DNA from 4 places in the Micromonospora sp. C41 genome. Region 2 is predicted to be linked to each of the others. Evidence: riboswitches for the same ligand, from Rfam matches in the RefSeq annotation. Region 2 holds a riboswitch; each other region holds the start of a gene.
The links. A riboswitch is a leader RNA that binds a small molecule or an ion and turns the genes downstream of it on or off. The one in region 2 is predicted to bind cyclic di-AMP.
Positions count from the first base shown of each region.

Region 1 (3,723 bases), on a different contig from region 2:
TGCCCGGCGGCCTGCCCCCGGGGTGGGTAGACCTGGCCGGCCGGAGGCGGCGGGGCGGTCGGCCGGGTCGACTCGTCCCAGGGGCGGCGCGCGCTCAGACGTACCCCCGGGTCGGGGGTGGGGGTGACCGCCAGCGTGGCCGCGCCGCCGGTGGCGGCTGTGTCGTCGGCGACCGCGCGGGCCCCGCTGCCGGGCGCGGTGCGCTCGGCGGCGACGAGTTCGCGGACCGCCGGCGCGACCTCCTGGGCGAAGATCTGGATCGCGCGCGGCTCGTCGCTGCCGAGGATGAACGTGGTGATGCCGTGCTCCAGCGTGAGCCTGGCCAGCTCCTCCACCCACTGCTCCGGCGGCCCGGCCAGGAAGCCGGCCGACGAGCGCGCGAACGTGCCGGTCACGTTGAGCATGCGGCGGATCTCGGCCGGGTCGCGCCCGGCGGCCTGCGCGCCCTCGTCCACGAGCGCGTTCAGGGCGGGCAGCTCGTCGGGGCCCTTGGGCAGGTAGGACAGGGAGGGCAGCCAGCCGTCCGCGGCGCGGCCGACCAGGCGCAGCATGCGCGGCTTGTACGCGCCGACCCAGATGCCCACCCGATGCGCGGGCGCCGGACCGCGCTTGGCGCCGACCACCCGGTAGTGCTCGCCGTCGACGCGGATCATGCCGCGGCGGTCGGTGTCCCAGACCTCGCGGATCACCCGGATCGCCTCGTCCAGGGCCTCGACCGCCGCGCCGGGGGACAGGCGCCGCCCGCCCGTCGCCTCGATCGCGTCCCAGAACGCACCCGCGCCGAGTCCCATCTCGACCCGGCCGCCGGTGAGCAGGTCCAGGCTGGCCACGCTGCGGGCCAGCACCACCGGCTGGCGCAGCGGCAGGTTGAGCACGTTGCCGGCCAGGCGGATGCGCTCGGTGACGGCGGCCACGTAGGACATCAGCGTCCAGGTGTCCAGGAACCCCGGCTGGTACGGGTGGTCCTGGAACGTGACCAGGTCCAGCCCGACCTGTTCGCAGAGCGTGGCCAGCGCCACCACCTGGTCGGGCTGCCCGGCGGCGGGCGTGATGAAGCCGCCGAAGGTGAGCTCGTGTCCGTGATCGGTCATCCGTCCCGCCCCTCCCGTGATCTTGCTCGGCCCTGCCACGGTAGCTCCACAGGTGGTAGCCCGGCCGGGTGAACACCATCACAAGAAGTGGACGATCGTCGCAAACCGTCCTTAGCGTCGGTTTCGTTCGCATTCGCGGGCACCGCGGGCCGGAAACGCCAAATCCCGCCGCCGGCCCCGGTAACCGAACCTCGTGCGGGAGCGGGGGAACCACACGTTCCACGGTGCATCGTCACCTCGGGGTGAAGCCGCCACCGGCGGCCGGGCTCCTCGGCCCGAACCCGACAGCTCACCTCGTCGGCGTGGAGGAATCCACATGGCAACTGCATACTCGGCCCGAAGCCGCCGTACCGCTCTCGGAGCGGTCCTGGCCGGCGCCGCCGTCGGCGCCGCGAGCCTGTTCGGCCCGGCCGCACCGGCCAGCGCGGGCGTCAACTGGGACGCGGTCGCGCGCTGCGAGTCCGGCGGCAACTGGAAGATCAACACCGGCAACGGCTACTACGGCGGGCTCCAGTTCTCCCGCGCCACCTGGAACGGCTACGGCGGCCAGAAGTACGCCGCCCGCGCCGACCTGGCCAGCCGGTCCGAGCAGATCGCCGTCGCGGAGAAGGTGTTGCGCGGCCAGGGCATCGGCGCGTGGCCGGTCTGCGGCAAGAAGGGCGGCTCGGCGAACGCCGCGGCGACCCGGTCCGAGCGGGCGGCCCCGAAGAAGGCCACCTCGAAGAAGTTCGCCCCGAAGCGGGCCGCCACGCGTAAGGCCGCGCCGGAGCGGGCCGCGACGACTGCGGCGCCGCAGCCGTCGGCCGGGACGTACGTGGTCCGGCGCGGGGACACGCTGTCGGAGATCGCCGTGGCGCAGCGCGTCGACGGTGGCTGGCGTGCCCTGCACGAGCGCAACCGGGCAGTGGTCGGCGACGACCCCGGCCTGATCTTCCCCGGTCAGCGGCTGCGTCTGCGCTGATCTGGTCCGGACGCCCGGCCGGGTCGCCGGGGCGGGGCGTCCGGCCGCCCGCGACACGCCGCGCCGCCGGTGTCCGGCCTGCTCGCGGCGCCGGACGCCACCCGTGACGGCCGCTGACCGCGATTCGTCGGAGCCGGTTGCTAGGGTCACGATGATCGGCTCAGACGTGAAGAAAGCGCGGAAATGACCAACGATCCGTTCTCGGCGGCCGCGAGCATCGACGAACTGCTGACCCGCACGCAGCAGGCGCTCACCGCGATGCGCTCCCGGGCCTCGGAGCACGCCGACGGCGAGCCGGGCGACCTGCTGCGCGCCGAGGGCACCGCAGCCGACGGCCGGGTCCGCGCGGTCGCCGTTCAGGGTGGCCGGCTGGATTCCGTGACGATCGACCCGGACTTGGCCGGCGAGCCCCTCGACGTCCTGTGCGGACATGTCACCGCCGCCGCCAACGCCGCGCTGTCCGAGCTGGACGCCCGGGTCAGCGCGTCGGCGCGGGCCGACGCCGACGCGCTCGCCGCCCGGCTCGGCAGCATGGGTGACCAGGCCGAGCTGTTCGGTCGCGCGATGCACGAGGCGGCCGCGCGGATCCACCGCGACCGCGGCACGGCGTCCCAGGCCGGGCGTCCGGCCTGACCCGACCGCACACGGCCCGGCACGACGCGGCGCCGCCCCGGCACGTGGCGGCGGCCACGCGCGACGCGGCACCGCCCGGCACGACGATGCGGCCGGCCGCCGGGAGGACGACGACCGGCCGCGCTACGCCACGGTCAGCTCAGGGTGACCGCGGTGTCGTCGACGACGAAGGACGTCTGCAGTGAGCTGTCCTCCACGCCGCTGAACGAGATGGTCGCCGTGGTGCCTGCGAGCGACGAGATGTCGAAGGACCGCTGCACGTAGCCGGTGGCCTTGTTCAGGTTGGAGTAGGTGGCCAGCGTGGTGCTGCCGGCCTTGACGGTGAGCTTGTCGTACGCGGTGCCGGTGGTCGTCTCCGCGCTGTCGATGTGCAGCCAGAAGCTGAACGTCGCGCGGCATCCGGCCGGGATCGTCACCGACTGACTGAGCGTGTCGGTGTGCGACGAGCCGTACCCGTCCAGCCACGCCTTGTACGAGCCGCCGTGGGCGGCCTGGCCGCTGTCGGTGGTGATGACGCCGGACGAGGCGGTCCAGCTCACGTTGCCCGACTCGAAGCCGGGGTTGGCGAGCTTGTTGCCGGAGCAGCCGCCCGACGGCGGGGTGGTGGTGGCGGTCGGCGTGGGCGTCGGGGTGCCGCCGGCGCAGGTCGGCTCACCCGACTGGGCCGGCACGCTGACCGCCGCCCAGGCCGCCTTGACCGCGTTGAACTCGGTGCAGCTGCTCGGGTAGAGGTTCTTCGCCGCCTGCAACGTCCAGACGCGGTACTTCAGGTAGGACGAGGACGACGTCTTCAGCAGCATGGCGTTGTACATGATCTTGATGGCCTTCTGGATGCCCAGTCCGCTCACGCTGCTGCTGTTGCAGGTCGAGCTGGACGGCTGCCCGTTGGTCGGGCTGCTGCCGTTGGCCAGCAGGTAGAACCAGTGGTTGCCGGGCCCGGCCGCGGCGTGCACCTCGGTCGACGGGATGCTGCTGGAGTAGCAGTTCGGGTCGCCGAGCGCCGACGGGTTGTACATGTTGCGGATCGGGCCGGAGCCG
Region 1 is NZ_JAGPXP010000002.1:10,530-14,252, forward strand. It holds gene KBX43_RS02205 (LLM class flavin-dependent oxidoreductase) at 1-1,091, opposite strand, end outside; cyclic di-AMP (ydaO/yuaA leader) riboswitch at 1,264-1,409, shown strand; gene KBX43_RS02210 (transglycosylase family protein) at 1,408-2,052, shown strand; gene KBX43_RS02215 (YbaB/EbfC family nucleoid-associated protein) at 2,236-2,685, shown strand; gene KBX43_RS02220 (M4 family metallopeptidase) at 2,820-3,723, opposite strand, start outside.
Region 1: another riboswitch for cyclic di-AMP. It lies ahead of KBX43_RS02210 (transglycosylase family protein); the one in region 2 lies ahead of KBX43_RS18205 (NlpC/P60 family protein).

Region 2 (3,723 bases):
GGGTCAGCATCGCCGCCTCGACTGTGAACTCGAACAGCCGCCAGTCACCATGTGGCGACGCGCGGGCGATCCGGGCCAGCCGCGTCACGGTGGCCGGGTCGGTCACCGGCCGCGCGCGCCCCGCGACGTACGCCTCGTCGTCGCTCTCCTCGGGCGGGAACGAGTGCAGCGCGTAGCGGCCGTCGCGTTCGAGGTCGCGGCGCTTCGGCGAGTCGATGACGAAGCACCATAGGCCGTCGTCGGTGAACACCGGGGAGACCGGGTGCACGCGGGGGCCGCCGTCGGCGCGGACCGTGGCGAGGTAGCCGAAGCCCGGCCCGTACTGCTGCATCAGGAGGCGGATCTCGCCGGCGAGGCGGGGCTCGTCGGCGGCGAATTCGGACCAGGAAGCCATGCGGACATCCTATCGAACACGTGTACGAAGAAGTAGTGCGACACGCAGGTCACCCATACCGGTCGCTATGGTGTTCCGATGCTGCTCTCCGACCGCGACCTGATCTCCGAGATCAAGGCCGGCACGCTCGCGCTGGAGCCCTTCGAGCCCACGCTGGTGCAGCCGTCGAGCATCGACGTACGCCTGGACCGGCTGTTCCGGGTCTTCAACAACCACCTCTACACACACATCGACCCGTCGGTCCAGCAGGACGACCTCACCTCGATGGTGGAGGTGCCCGAGGGCCAGCCGTTCGTGCTGCACCCGGGCGAGTTCGTGCTCGCCTCCACGCTTGAGGTGATCTCGCTGGGCGACCAGCTCGCGGGCCGAATCGAGGGCAAGTCGAGCCTGGGGCGGCTGGGTCTGCTGACCCACTCGACAGCCGGTTTCATCGACCCCGGCTTCTCCGGCCACGTCACGCTGGAGCTGTCGAACGTGGCGAACCTGCCGATCACGCTCTGGCCCGGCATGAAGATCGGCCAGCTCTGCATCTTCCGGCTCTCCTCGCCGGCCGAGCACCCGTACGGCTCGGCCGTCTACGGCTCGCGTTACCAGGGGCAGCGCGGCCCGACGCCGAGCCGGTCCTGGCAGAGCTGGCGCACCTGGCCGACGCGCTGACGCCGGGCGCAGTTGTTAAGAAGGGCCCCCTCCTCTACCGGAGGCGTTAAGAGGGGGCCCTTCCTTACACGCGGCCGTAGCTGTTGATGTCGCCGTCGTCGACCCGCTTCATCGTGATGGGCTTGCCGGACTGGGAGGCGTGCACCACCCAGCCGTCGCCCACGTACATCGCCACGTGGTGCAGGTCGCTGTAGTAGAAGACGAGATCGCCGGCGCGCAGCTCGGCCCGGCTGATGCGCTTCGTCACGCCGTGCTGCTGGCGTGCGCTGTGCGGCAGCGAGACGCCGCCCTTGGCCCAGGCCGCCATGGTGAGGCCCGAGCAGTCGAAGTGGTCCGGGCCGGCGGCGCCCCAGACGTAGATCTTGCCGATCTGGGCGCAGGCGAACTTCACCGCCGCTCCGGCCGGGCCGCCGGGATAGCCGGCCGGGCAGGGCGCCGGGCGCAGCGGGCCGCCGCCGCCCTTGCCGTACACCTTGAGCCGCAGCTTCTCCAGCTTGGCGATCTCGGCGTCGATCTGCTTCTTCTTCGCCGCGAGCTGGGCCTCGGTGCGCGCCAGGCCGGCGATCATCTCGTCCAGCGGCTTCTTCTTCGCCGCCAGCTCGTCGCGCAGCGCGGCGACCGAGCGCACCTGCTCGTGCTGGCGGTGCGCGAAGCGGTCGAGCAGCTCCAGGCCGTCGACCAGGTCACCGGGTGAGCGGCTGCCGAGCAGCGCGTTGACCGTGGAGAGGTTGTCGGCCTTGTAGGCGTCGGCGGCGAGGCCGCCGACCTGACCGAGCGCGGCGTCCACCCGCGCCTGGAGGGGTGCGATCTGGCGGCCGAGCGCGTCGGCCTGCCTGCGCCGCGCGGCGAGCTGCTCGCGTACGTCGTTGACCTGCTCGATGACCGGTTCGAGCTTGTTCCAGTCGCGGTCGATCTGGGCCTCGATCTCGGCGACCGAGGGTTCGGCGTGTGCCGCAGTGGCGCCGCCGGTCAGTACGACGGCGGTGCCGACCAGTGCGGCGAGGGCGGTGGTGAAGCGGGACCAGCGGGAACGCGGCGCGGCGCTGGACCGGTCGACCGACCGGTTCGACGACGGCCGCGGGGCATGGAGTGCCACCGGGCGTCCGTACTCCTTCTTCCGTACCGCCTACCGGGTTAGCTGACGGATTCGGGCGGGAAGGGAGCCGCCCTACCGCAGCAGCGCTGCGGATTCACCCCAGGTACCTGGTTCCCCGGCTCGCCCGGAGGCGACTCGGCGGTGTCGGACCGTCACCGACCGGGTTGGACGGTGAGACGTGCGGCCGACGATTCACCAGAGTAGGGACCACCGTTATCGATCCGCAACTTCCAGCGCCGTGACACTCCGTACGCGATCCAGCGCCACACCGCGCACGGAGGTGAAATTTTCTTTCACGACTGATTACTTACTGGAAAGGTATTGACCGTCGCGGGTGTGCGGAGTGAGGGTGGAAACGCAGTGACCCCCATCCCTGTCCAGGAGGTTCGATGCATCTCTCCGCCCCGCCGTCGGGCAGACGGATACTGCTCGCCGCCGCCGTGGCCACGGCCACCGCGCTGGCGACCACCGGCCCGGTTACCGCCGCGCCGGACACGTCCGCGCCCGCGAGCGACCGGCAACAACAATACGCCGCCGCCGCGGCCGAGTACGGCGTGCCCCAGAACGTGCTGCTCGGTGTCTCCTATCTGGAGTCCCGCTGGGACACCCACCCGGGTCAGCCCAGCACCAGCGGCGGCTACGGCCCGATGCACCTGACCGACGCCGCGCACATCCTCGCCACGCCGGGCAGCGCCCACGTCGACGAGGACGAGGACCCGCGCGGCGACGACTCCCGGCCGCTGAAGCTCGACCCGGCCACCGCCGCCGCGCCGACGCGGGAGACGCCGCTGCCGAGCGCCTCGCTCCAGACGCTCGACGCGGCCGCCGCGCTCACCGGGCTGGACGCGGGGACGCTGCGCACCGACCCGGCCGCGAACATCCGCGGCGGCGCGGCGCTGCTGTCGTCGTACCAGAAGGCTCTGGGCGGGCCGGTCGGCGCCGGCACCGACCCGGCGGCCTGGTACGCCGCGGTGGCCCGCTACTCCGGCGCGGACACCGCCGACGCGGCGGCGGCCTTCGCCGACGAGGTCTACGACCAGCTCGGCCAGGGCGCCACCCGGACCACCGACGACGGCCAGCGGGTCACGCTCGCCGCCACCGCCGCGAAGCCGGACCGCTCCCGGCTGGCCCGCCTCGGCCTGCGCACCGCGCAGCGGCCGGACGGGCTGGAGTGCCCGGTCCGGCTGGCCTGCGAGTGGATTCCCGCGCCCTACGAGCAGCTCAGCGACGACCCGGGCGACTACGGCAACCACGACCTGGCTGACCGGCCGAAGCAGCAGAAGATCGAGTACATCGTCATCCACGACACCGAGGGCTACTTCGGCCCGAGCGTCGACCTGGTGAAGCGGGCCGACTACCTGGGCTGGCACTACACGCTGCGCTCGGTGGACGGCTACATCGCCCAGCACATCAAGACCAAGGACGTCGGCTGGCACGCCGGCAACTGGTACGTCAACGCCAAGTCCATCGGCCTGGAGCACGAGGGCTTCGCCGGCCAGGGCACCTGGTACACCGAGGCGATGTACCGCACCTCCGCCAAGCTGGTCCGCCACCTGGCGCTGAAGTTCGGCATCCC
Region 2 is NZ_JAGPXP010000016.1:11,006-14,728, reverse strand. It holds gene KBX43_RS18215 (pyridoxamine 5'-phosphate oxidase family protein) at 1-394, opposite strand, end outside; gene dcd (dCTP deaminase) at 473-1,051, shown strand; gene KBX43_RS18205 (NlpC/P60 family protein) at 1,116-2,147, opposite strand; cyclic di-AMP (ydaO/yuaA leader) riboswitch at 2,161-2,298, opposite strand; gene KBX43_RS18200 (N-acetylmuramoyl-L-alanine amidase) at 2,537-3,723, shown strand, end outside.

Region 3 (3,723 bases), on a different contig from region 2:
CGGACCCGCGGTGACGGACGGAGGGCGGCCCGATGATGTGGCAGAGCCCGATGATGGGCTGGATGTGGATCTGGTCCCTGGCGGTGCTGGCGGTGCTGGCAGGGCTCCTCTGGCTGGCCGTACGGTGGACCGGCCCGCAGCGGTCCGGGCCGACGGCGGCCCGGCGCATCCTCGACGAGCGGTACGCCCGCGGCGAGATCGACGAGGACGAGTACCGGCGACGCCGGGCCGGACTGGCCTGACCCGCGCGGGGCGCGCGTCACCGGTCACGGTGTCCGGGAGCACCCAGCCGGGCTGCCTACCATGTCGGGGCGACGACCCGGACGTGGTCGACACGTCCGCGCCGGCCCGGTGACCAGACCGGTCCGGCGGACCAGGCGTCGCCGCGACCGTTGGGAGAGACGCCTTGGGTGCCGACCACACCCGCCCCGCACCGCCCACGCCACCGGGCGTACGGCGGCTGCTCGTCGCCGTGGTGGTGCCGCTGTTCGCGCTCACCGTGATCGCCGCGCTGGTGCTCTGGCCCCGGCAGGACCGGGAGCCGGTCGGCGGCGCGGACGTCCCCCGCTACCACGGCACCGTGACCCGGGTGGTCACCGAACCCTGCCCGCCGACGCCGGAGGCCCCGGAGGGCGCGGGCGGCCCCTGCGGCACCGCGACCGTCGCCGCCGAGCAGGGCCCGGACGCGGGACGGCAGGTCGAGACGCCGCTCCCGGCCGGACCGGGCGCGCCCCGGGTCGAGGTCGGCGACAAGATCGTCCTGGTCGAGCTGATCGACCCGGCCGACCCTTCGATGAAGTCCTACAACATCGCCGAGCACCAGCGCGGCACACCGCTGATCTGGCTGCTTGTGCTCTTCGCCGCCGCGATCGTGGCGTTCGGCCGCTGGCGCGGGCTCGCCGCGCTCGGCGGCTTGGCGGCCAGCTTCGCCATCCTGCTCGGCTTCGTGCTGCCCGGCATCGGTGGCGGCCAGCCGCCGCTGCTGGTGGCGATCGTGGGCGCCGCGTTGATCATGTTCGTGGTGCTCTATCTGACGCACGGGATCACCGCGCAGACGTCGGTGGCGGTGCTCGGCACGCTCGGCAGCCTGGTGATCACCGGCGTGCTCGGCCTGCTCGCCACGTCCGCCACCCATCTGACCGGCTTCGGCAGCGAGGACGCCACCACGCTGTCCATGTTCCAGGGCGACGTGGACCTGCACGGGCTGCTGCTGGCGGGCATCATCATCGGCTCGCTGGGCGTGCTGGACGACGTCACCGTCACCCAGGCGGCCACCGTCACCGAACTCGCGCACGCCAACCCGGGGCTGTCCCGGCGGCAGCTCTACCGGGCGGCGACCCGCGTCGGCCGGGCCCACATCGCGTCCACCGTCAACACCATCGTGCTGGCGTACGCGGGCGCGTCGCTGCCACTGCTGCTCCTGCTGGTCGCCGACTCCCGCCCGGTGAGCCAGATCCTCACCAGCGAGTTCCTCGCCCAGGAGATCGTCCGCAGCGCGGTGGCCACGCTCGGCCTGATCGCCGCCGTACCGCTGACGACCGCACTGGCCGCGATCGTGACCACCGCCGGACGGCGCGCGCCCGGTCCGGAGCCGGCGTCGCCCGTGCCCCCGCCGCCCCGTCCGCCGACCGGACGCGACGACGCGCTGGAGGCGCTCGGCGGCGGAAAAAGTACGGAGGCGACATGGTGACACTCCGCACGGTGACCATCGATTTCAAACGCGACGCTGGTCACGGTGCGCCACGGCGAAATCTCGCTATTGGTCGGCTTCCGGACGTAGATCCGCAGGAGTGCTGTCGGGTAACCTCGCTGCCGGTCACCGCCGAAGGCGCGCACCGGCGCCAGCGGTGCCGCCGCCCAATCGCCTGCGGGCGAGCCGGGGAACCAGGTACATGGGGTGAATCCGCGCGAGCGGTAGGGGCCACTTCCGTCCCGAACCCGTCAGCTAACCCGGTCGGCGGCCGACGGAAGGGAACACTGTGACGCCACCCCTGCGCCGCTGGCTGACACCCCTGGTGGCCGTGCTGGCCTCGCTGGCAGTGCTGGCCGGGCCGAACTCGGCGACGGCGGCCCCCGCCGCGGCGGCCCCGAAGCCGTCCGGGCACGAGGAGGACGGCGAACCACCGCTCATCACCGAGGCGATCGACAGCGCCAACCGGAACTTCCTCCAGGCGAAGGCGAAGCTGGCCAAGTCGCAGGACCGCCAGCGGCGGCTGGCCGCCGAGGTACAGGCGGCACAGGCCGAACTCGAGGCGCTCAGCCCGCAGGTCAACCAGCTCGCCGCCCAGTCCTACCGGACCGGCCGGATGGGCGCGATGGCGATGCTGCTGGAGAGCAACTCGCCCGACTCGTTCGTCCGCCGCGTCAACGCCCTGGACGAGCTGAACCTCCTCAACGCGCAGCGCCTGGCCGCCATCAACGCGGTCAAGAACCGCGCCGAGACGGCCAAGATCGCGCTCGACGCCGAGGTGCGCGAGCAGGAGAAGCAGAAGAACGCGATGGAGCGCGAGAAGGTGCAGGCCGAACGCGCCCTCAAGCTCGTCGGCGGCCTCGGCTTCACCGGCGGCCTGGTCGACGCCACCTCACCGGTCGCCAAGATCGGCCCCGGCCGCACCGCCGACGGCGGCTGGAAGGCCGAGTCGTGCAGCGAGAACGACCCGACCACCTCGGGCTGCATCACGCCGCGGACGCTGCACGCCTACAAGGAGGTCCGGCGCGCCGGCTACACGCGCTTCGTGGGCTGTTACCGGCCGGGCGGGCCGTGGGAGCACCCCAAGGGCAAGGCGTGCGACTGGTCGCTGCAGAACAGCGGCTTCTCACCCTGGCACAACAACGACACCCGCAAGTACGGCAACGACGTGGCCGCCTTCCTCATCCGCAACGCCGACCGGCTGGGCATCTACTACGTGATCTGGAACCGGCAGATCTGGTTCCCGGCCACCGGCTGGAGGTCGTACAGCGGGCCGTCGAACCACACCGACCACGTCCACATGTCGATGCTCTGACCTGGACGCAGCAAGAAGGGGCCGCCCCCGTGGGCGGCCCCTTCGTCGTCCGGCGCTCCGGTCAGCCGGCCAGCGCCGCGTCCGCGTCCGCCGGCGACGAGGGAGCGGGCAGTGACGCCGGGACCTGCGCCACTGTCCGCACCTCGCCGCCGGAGAGCCGGTACGACATCCCCGCCACCGTGCACCGGCCCGCCGCGACCCGCTCGGCCAGCACGGAGGACCGGGCCAGCAGCGTCTCCACGGTCTGCGCGATGTGGACGTCGATGATGCCGTCGAGGTCGTCGATGCCCTGCCGGGCGGCGCGCAGCAGGCTGGGCGAGACCGCGTCCACCACCGCTCCCAGGTGCCCGGCCGGAGCGGCGCCGGTCCGGACCCCCTCCCGGGCGGCCTGGACCGCGCCGCAGGAGTCGTGCCCGAGCACCACCACGAGCGGCGTGCCCAGCACGGTGACCGCGTACTCGACGCTGCCGAGCACCTCGGGCCCGGCGGTGTGCCCGGCGGTACGCACCACGAAGAGGTCACCGAGACCCCGATCGAAGATGATCTCCGCGGCGAGCCGCGAGTCGGAGCAGCCGACGATCACCGCGAAGGGGTGCTGGCCGTCGGCCACCGCCGCCCGGTGCCCGGCGTCCTGATTCGGATGCTGCGGCACACCGGTGACGAACCGGTGGTTGCCGGCACGCAGCTCGGCGAGCGCCTGCTCCGGGCTTCTCGGCGT
Region 3 is NZ_JAGPXP010000006.1:29,045-32,767, reverse strand. It holds gene KBX43_RS08795 (SHOCT domain-containing protein) at 33-242, shown strand; gene KBX43_RS08790 (YibE/F family protein) at 407-1,690, shown strand; cyclic di-AMP (ydaO/yuaA leader) riboswitch at 1,845-1,976, shown strand; gene KBX43_RS08785 (hypothetical protein) at 1,980-3,005, shown strand; gene KBX43_RS08780 (carbonic anhydrase) at 3,067-3,723, opposite strand, start outside.
Region 3: another riboswitch for cyclic di-AMP. It lies ahead of KBX43_RS08785 (hypothetical protein); the one in region 2 lies ahead of KBX43_RS18205 (NlpC/P60 family protein).

Region 4 (3,723 bases), on a different contig from region 2:
GACTCCGGTGTCCATCCGGCGCGTTCACTGTCTCGGGGCAGTGCCCCACCGGCGCACGCGGCAAACCCTCGCGGTGGTGCCCGGCTCGTGAGCAGCGAACGGGACGAACCACCCGAACGCGCCGGGACCGGTGCCGACGGGACGTGCGCGCGCCCGCTACCCTGGTCGGCGGATCGACGGGTCCGACCGGCCGTACGGCTGGCCGCGGCCCGCGTCGAAGGGGAAACTGGAACCCGGAGGTCCGGATTGGGAGCGCCCAGGTGTGCCCAGTTCGCGAATTGCTCATCCCGGGGGGTGGCGACCGGGCCGTTGGAGGAATACTCTCGGTCGCGGCCCGCGTACTGATGAGGCGCCCGTCAAGGGCGAGTGGAGGTGCTCGCGTGAGCCTGTCGATCGTGAAGTCGGTGCGGCCGGGTGGTGTCGTCCAGATCGCGCCCCGTGGGGAGATCGACGTCGACACCGCGTACGAGGTGCGGGAAGCGATCGCCGAGGTGCTCGCGAAGGGCCGTCCCTCGCGCATCGAGCTGAACATGCGGCTCGTCACGTTCATCGACTCGGTCGGCATCAGCGCCATGGTGGCCGGCTTCCAGACCTGCGAGGTCAGCGGCGTCAAGCTCGTGGTCACCGAGCCGAGCCGGTTCGTGCACCGGCAGCTCTGGGTGACCGGCCTGCTCGGCCTCTTCGGCGCTCCCGAGCCGTGGTTCGCCGACGACACCCCCGAGGTGCTGCCCGGCGCCTGAGCGCCGTTCGCACCCCCTGCGGCCAGGGGACCTTCTACCCGTTGCCAGCCCGGCGTCGGTACGGGACGATCGTCGCGACGTACGACGGCGAGGGGGCCCGCTTGCAGAGCAGCGACAGCTTCAGCTACACCGTGCAGGCCCGGTGCAGCCGGGCCGACGCGGTGGCACTGCTGGGTGACCTGAGTCGCCAGGGCGAGCTGCATCCGCTGATCGTCCGGGTCCGGCAGCTGCCGGCCCGGCCGGGCGCGCTGGCCAGCTACGCGATCACCGACCGGCTGCAACTGGGCCCGCTGCACTTCCCGGTCACGTACCAGGCGGACGTGCTGGTCGCGAGCGAGGACGAGGTGGTCACTGTCGCCCGGCAGCAGCCGGCGACGACGGTGCGCAACCACACCCGGCTGCGCGACGAGCCCGACGGCACCGTGCGCATCGACGTGGAGATCACGCTCACCGCGCCGGCGCCGCTGTTCGGGTACGCGTTCCGCCAGGCCCGGGCGGCTCACCTGAGCCTGGCGGCCCGTCTCGGCGCGACGCTGGAGGGCCGGCCCGATCCGGCCGGCCCCCCGGGAGCGCGCTAGTACACCGACAGGTGCACGTGGTTGGTGTGGTCGCTGGACGGGTCGCCGTTGCCGCCGCTGTACGACTTCCACCCGCTGCTGGGCAGCCAGATCTGCTTGAACCAGATCACGTAGAGCACGGCGAGCGGGTCGGCGTTGCGCACGAAGTACGCGGCCAGGTTGTTGCCGTACGTCCGGTCACCGCCGCTGGCCACGCCGCCGAAGCCGTTCTTCTGGGCGGCGAAGTCGCAGGCCCGCCCCTTCGGGTGCTCGCCCGAGCCGCTGGGCCGGTGGCACGAGACGTACCTGGTGAAACCGGCCGCCTTGGCCTGCTGCAGCGCGTGCAGCGTCCGCGGGGTGATGCAGCCGTTGGCCGGGGTCGGGTCGTTGACGCTGCACGACTCCGACGGCCACGAGCCGTCCGAGTTGCGTGGCGCGGGCTTCGCGTTCTTGCTTGAGGTGCCCTGGACGCTGCCGCCGCCGCTGCTGTTGTTGCGGGCGGAACGTTCGTTCGCCACTTCGAGCGCGCGCTCGGCCTGCTCCTTGCGCTTGCCCATCACCTCGACCTGCTTGCGCTGCTCGCGGATCTCGGTGTCGAGCGCGGCCCGGGTGCGGGTGGCCTCGTCCCGGGTGGTGATCAGCTCGCGCACCGTGCGGTCCTCGTGCGCGGCGACCTGTTCCAGCGTGGCGGCCCGGTCCATGAAGCCCGCCGGGCTGCTGCTGTCGAGCAGCGCGGCGGCGGTGCCGAGCCGCCCGGCGCGGTACGCCACCCCGGCGATCTCACCGACCTTGGCGTCACGTACGGCCAGCTCGGCGCCGACCTTCGCGAGCTGGTCGTTGAGCTGCTTCTGGCGGTTCACCGACCGGTTCAGCGCGGCCTTCGCCTCCAGCCAGCCCTTGCTGGCCGCGTCGAGTTGGGCGCGCAGCTCGGGCGTGCCGCCCTCGTCGTCGCCGGGCGCGGCGGCGAGCAGGGCGGTCCGGGGCGCCGCCGAGGCGGGGGAGGCCGGAACGGTCGCGACGCCGACAGTCAGCGTCGCGACGAGCAGGGCCGCCAACCGGGCGGCCGTCCGTCGTACAGGTGCCACTGGGGGCATTCACATGTCCTTCCGTCAACCGCCGACCGGGTTAGCTGACGGGTTCGGGACGGAAGATCCCTACCGCTGACGCGGATGCACCCCACGTACGTGGTTCCCCGGCTCGCCCCTTCGGGCGATTAGGCGACGGCCACCCCACCTGCGCCGGTGACGCCGGTGGCTGCGGCCGCGACCGAGCCTACCGGCGCGGCCCGGGCGTGGCTCCGTTGCGCAGTGCCGCATGGTGGGGCAAAACCGACATAAGTGTACAGCAGTCACGGTGATTTAAGTCTGCCCTAATCACCACTCGGTCTTTCCGCACACTCCGGCTGACGCTCCGGGTTCGACCTGCAACGTGGCGTGATCGATGGAGAAGTCCTCGTGCAGCGCCGTCCGCGCGGCGGCCAGCACCCCGGCCGGGTCCACGCCCGGGTCGGTGGTCAGGTGCGCCGAGGCCACCTCCATGCCCGAGGTGAGCGTCCAGACGTGCAGGTCGTGCACCTCGGCCACGCCGGGGACCGCGGCCAGCCGGTCGTGCACGGCGGTCACCTGGAGGTGCTCCGGCGCCGCCTGCACCAGGATGCGCACCGCGGCCCGGCCGAGCCGCCAGGTGCGCGGCAGGATGAACAGGCCGATCCCGACGGCGACCAGTGGGTCCGCCCACCACCAGTCGGTCACCGCGATGACCAGCGCCGCGGCGATCACGCCGAGCGAGCCGAGCAGGTCGCCGAGCACCTCCAGGTACGCGCCGCGCAGGTTGATGCTCTCCTTCGCCCCGGCGCGCAGCAGCGCGAAGGCGACGATGTTGGCGAGCAGGCCGAGCACCGCCACCACGAGCATCGGGCCGGCCAGCACCTCCGGCGGCTCGCCGAAGCGGCGTACCGCCTCGATCAGGACGTAGACCGCGACGGCGCCGAGCAGCACGGCGTTGGCGAGGGCGGCGAGCACCTCCAGCCGGTAGAGGCCGAACGTGCGCTGCGGGTCGGTGCCGGCGCGCCGGGTGGCGGTGATCGCCGCGAGGGCCATGCCGATGCCGAGCACGTCGGTGAACATGTGCCCGGCGTCGGAGAGCAGGGCGAGCGAGCCGGTGGTGAAGGCGGCCACCGCCTCGACCACCATCAGGACGGCGAGCAGCGCGAACGCGGCCCAGAGCCGGCCTGCGTGGCGGTGTGCCGCGTTGGCCACCGCGCTGCTGTGGTCATGACCTGCGCCCACGCCAACACCCTCCCTGCCGCGTACCGGCCGGGCCCAATGTATGCTCACATCGCTATGTATGCAAGTGAACTGTGGGTGGCGCGGGCGTGGCCCCTCACCCCACCGGGTCGAGCGTGGTGAGGCGCTGGGTCGCCCGGG
Region 4 is NZ_JAGPXP010000035.1:46,426-50,148, reverse strand. It holds gene KBX43_RS27075 (STAS domain-containing protein) at 381-740, shown strand; gene KBX43_RS27070 (SRPBCC family protein) at 782-1,318, shown strand; gene KBX43_RS27065 (hypothetical protein) at 1,315-2,391, opposite strand; cyclic di-AMP (ydaO/yuaA leader) riboswitch at 2,396-2,527, opposite strand; gene KBX43_RS27060 (cation diffusion facilitator family transporter) at 2,671-3,585, opposite strand; gene KBX43_RS27055 (AAA family ATPase) at 3,680-3,723, opposite strand, start outside.
Region 4: another riboswitch for cyclic di-AMP. It lies ahead of KBX43_RS27065 (hypothetical protein); the one in region 2 lies ahead of KBX43_RS18205 (NlpC/P60 family protein).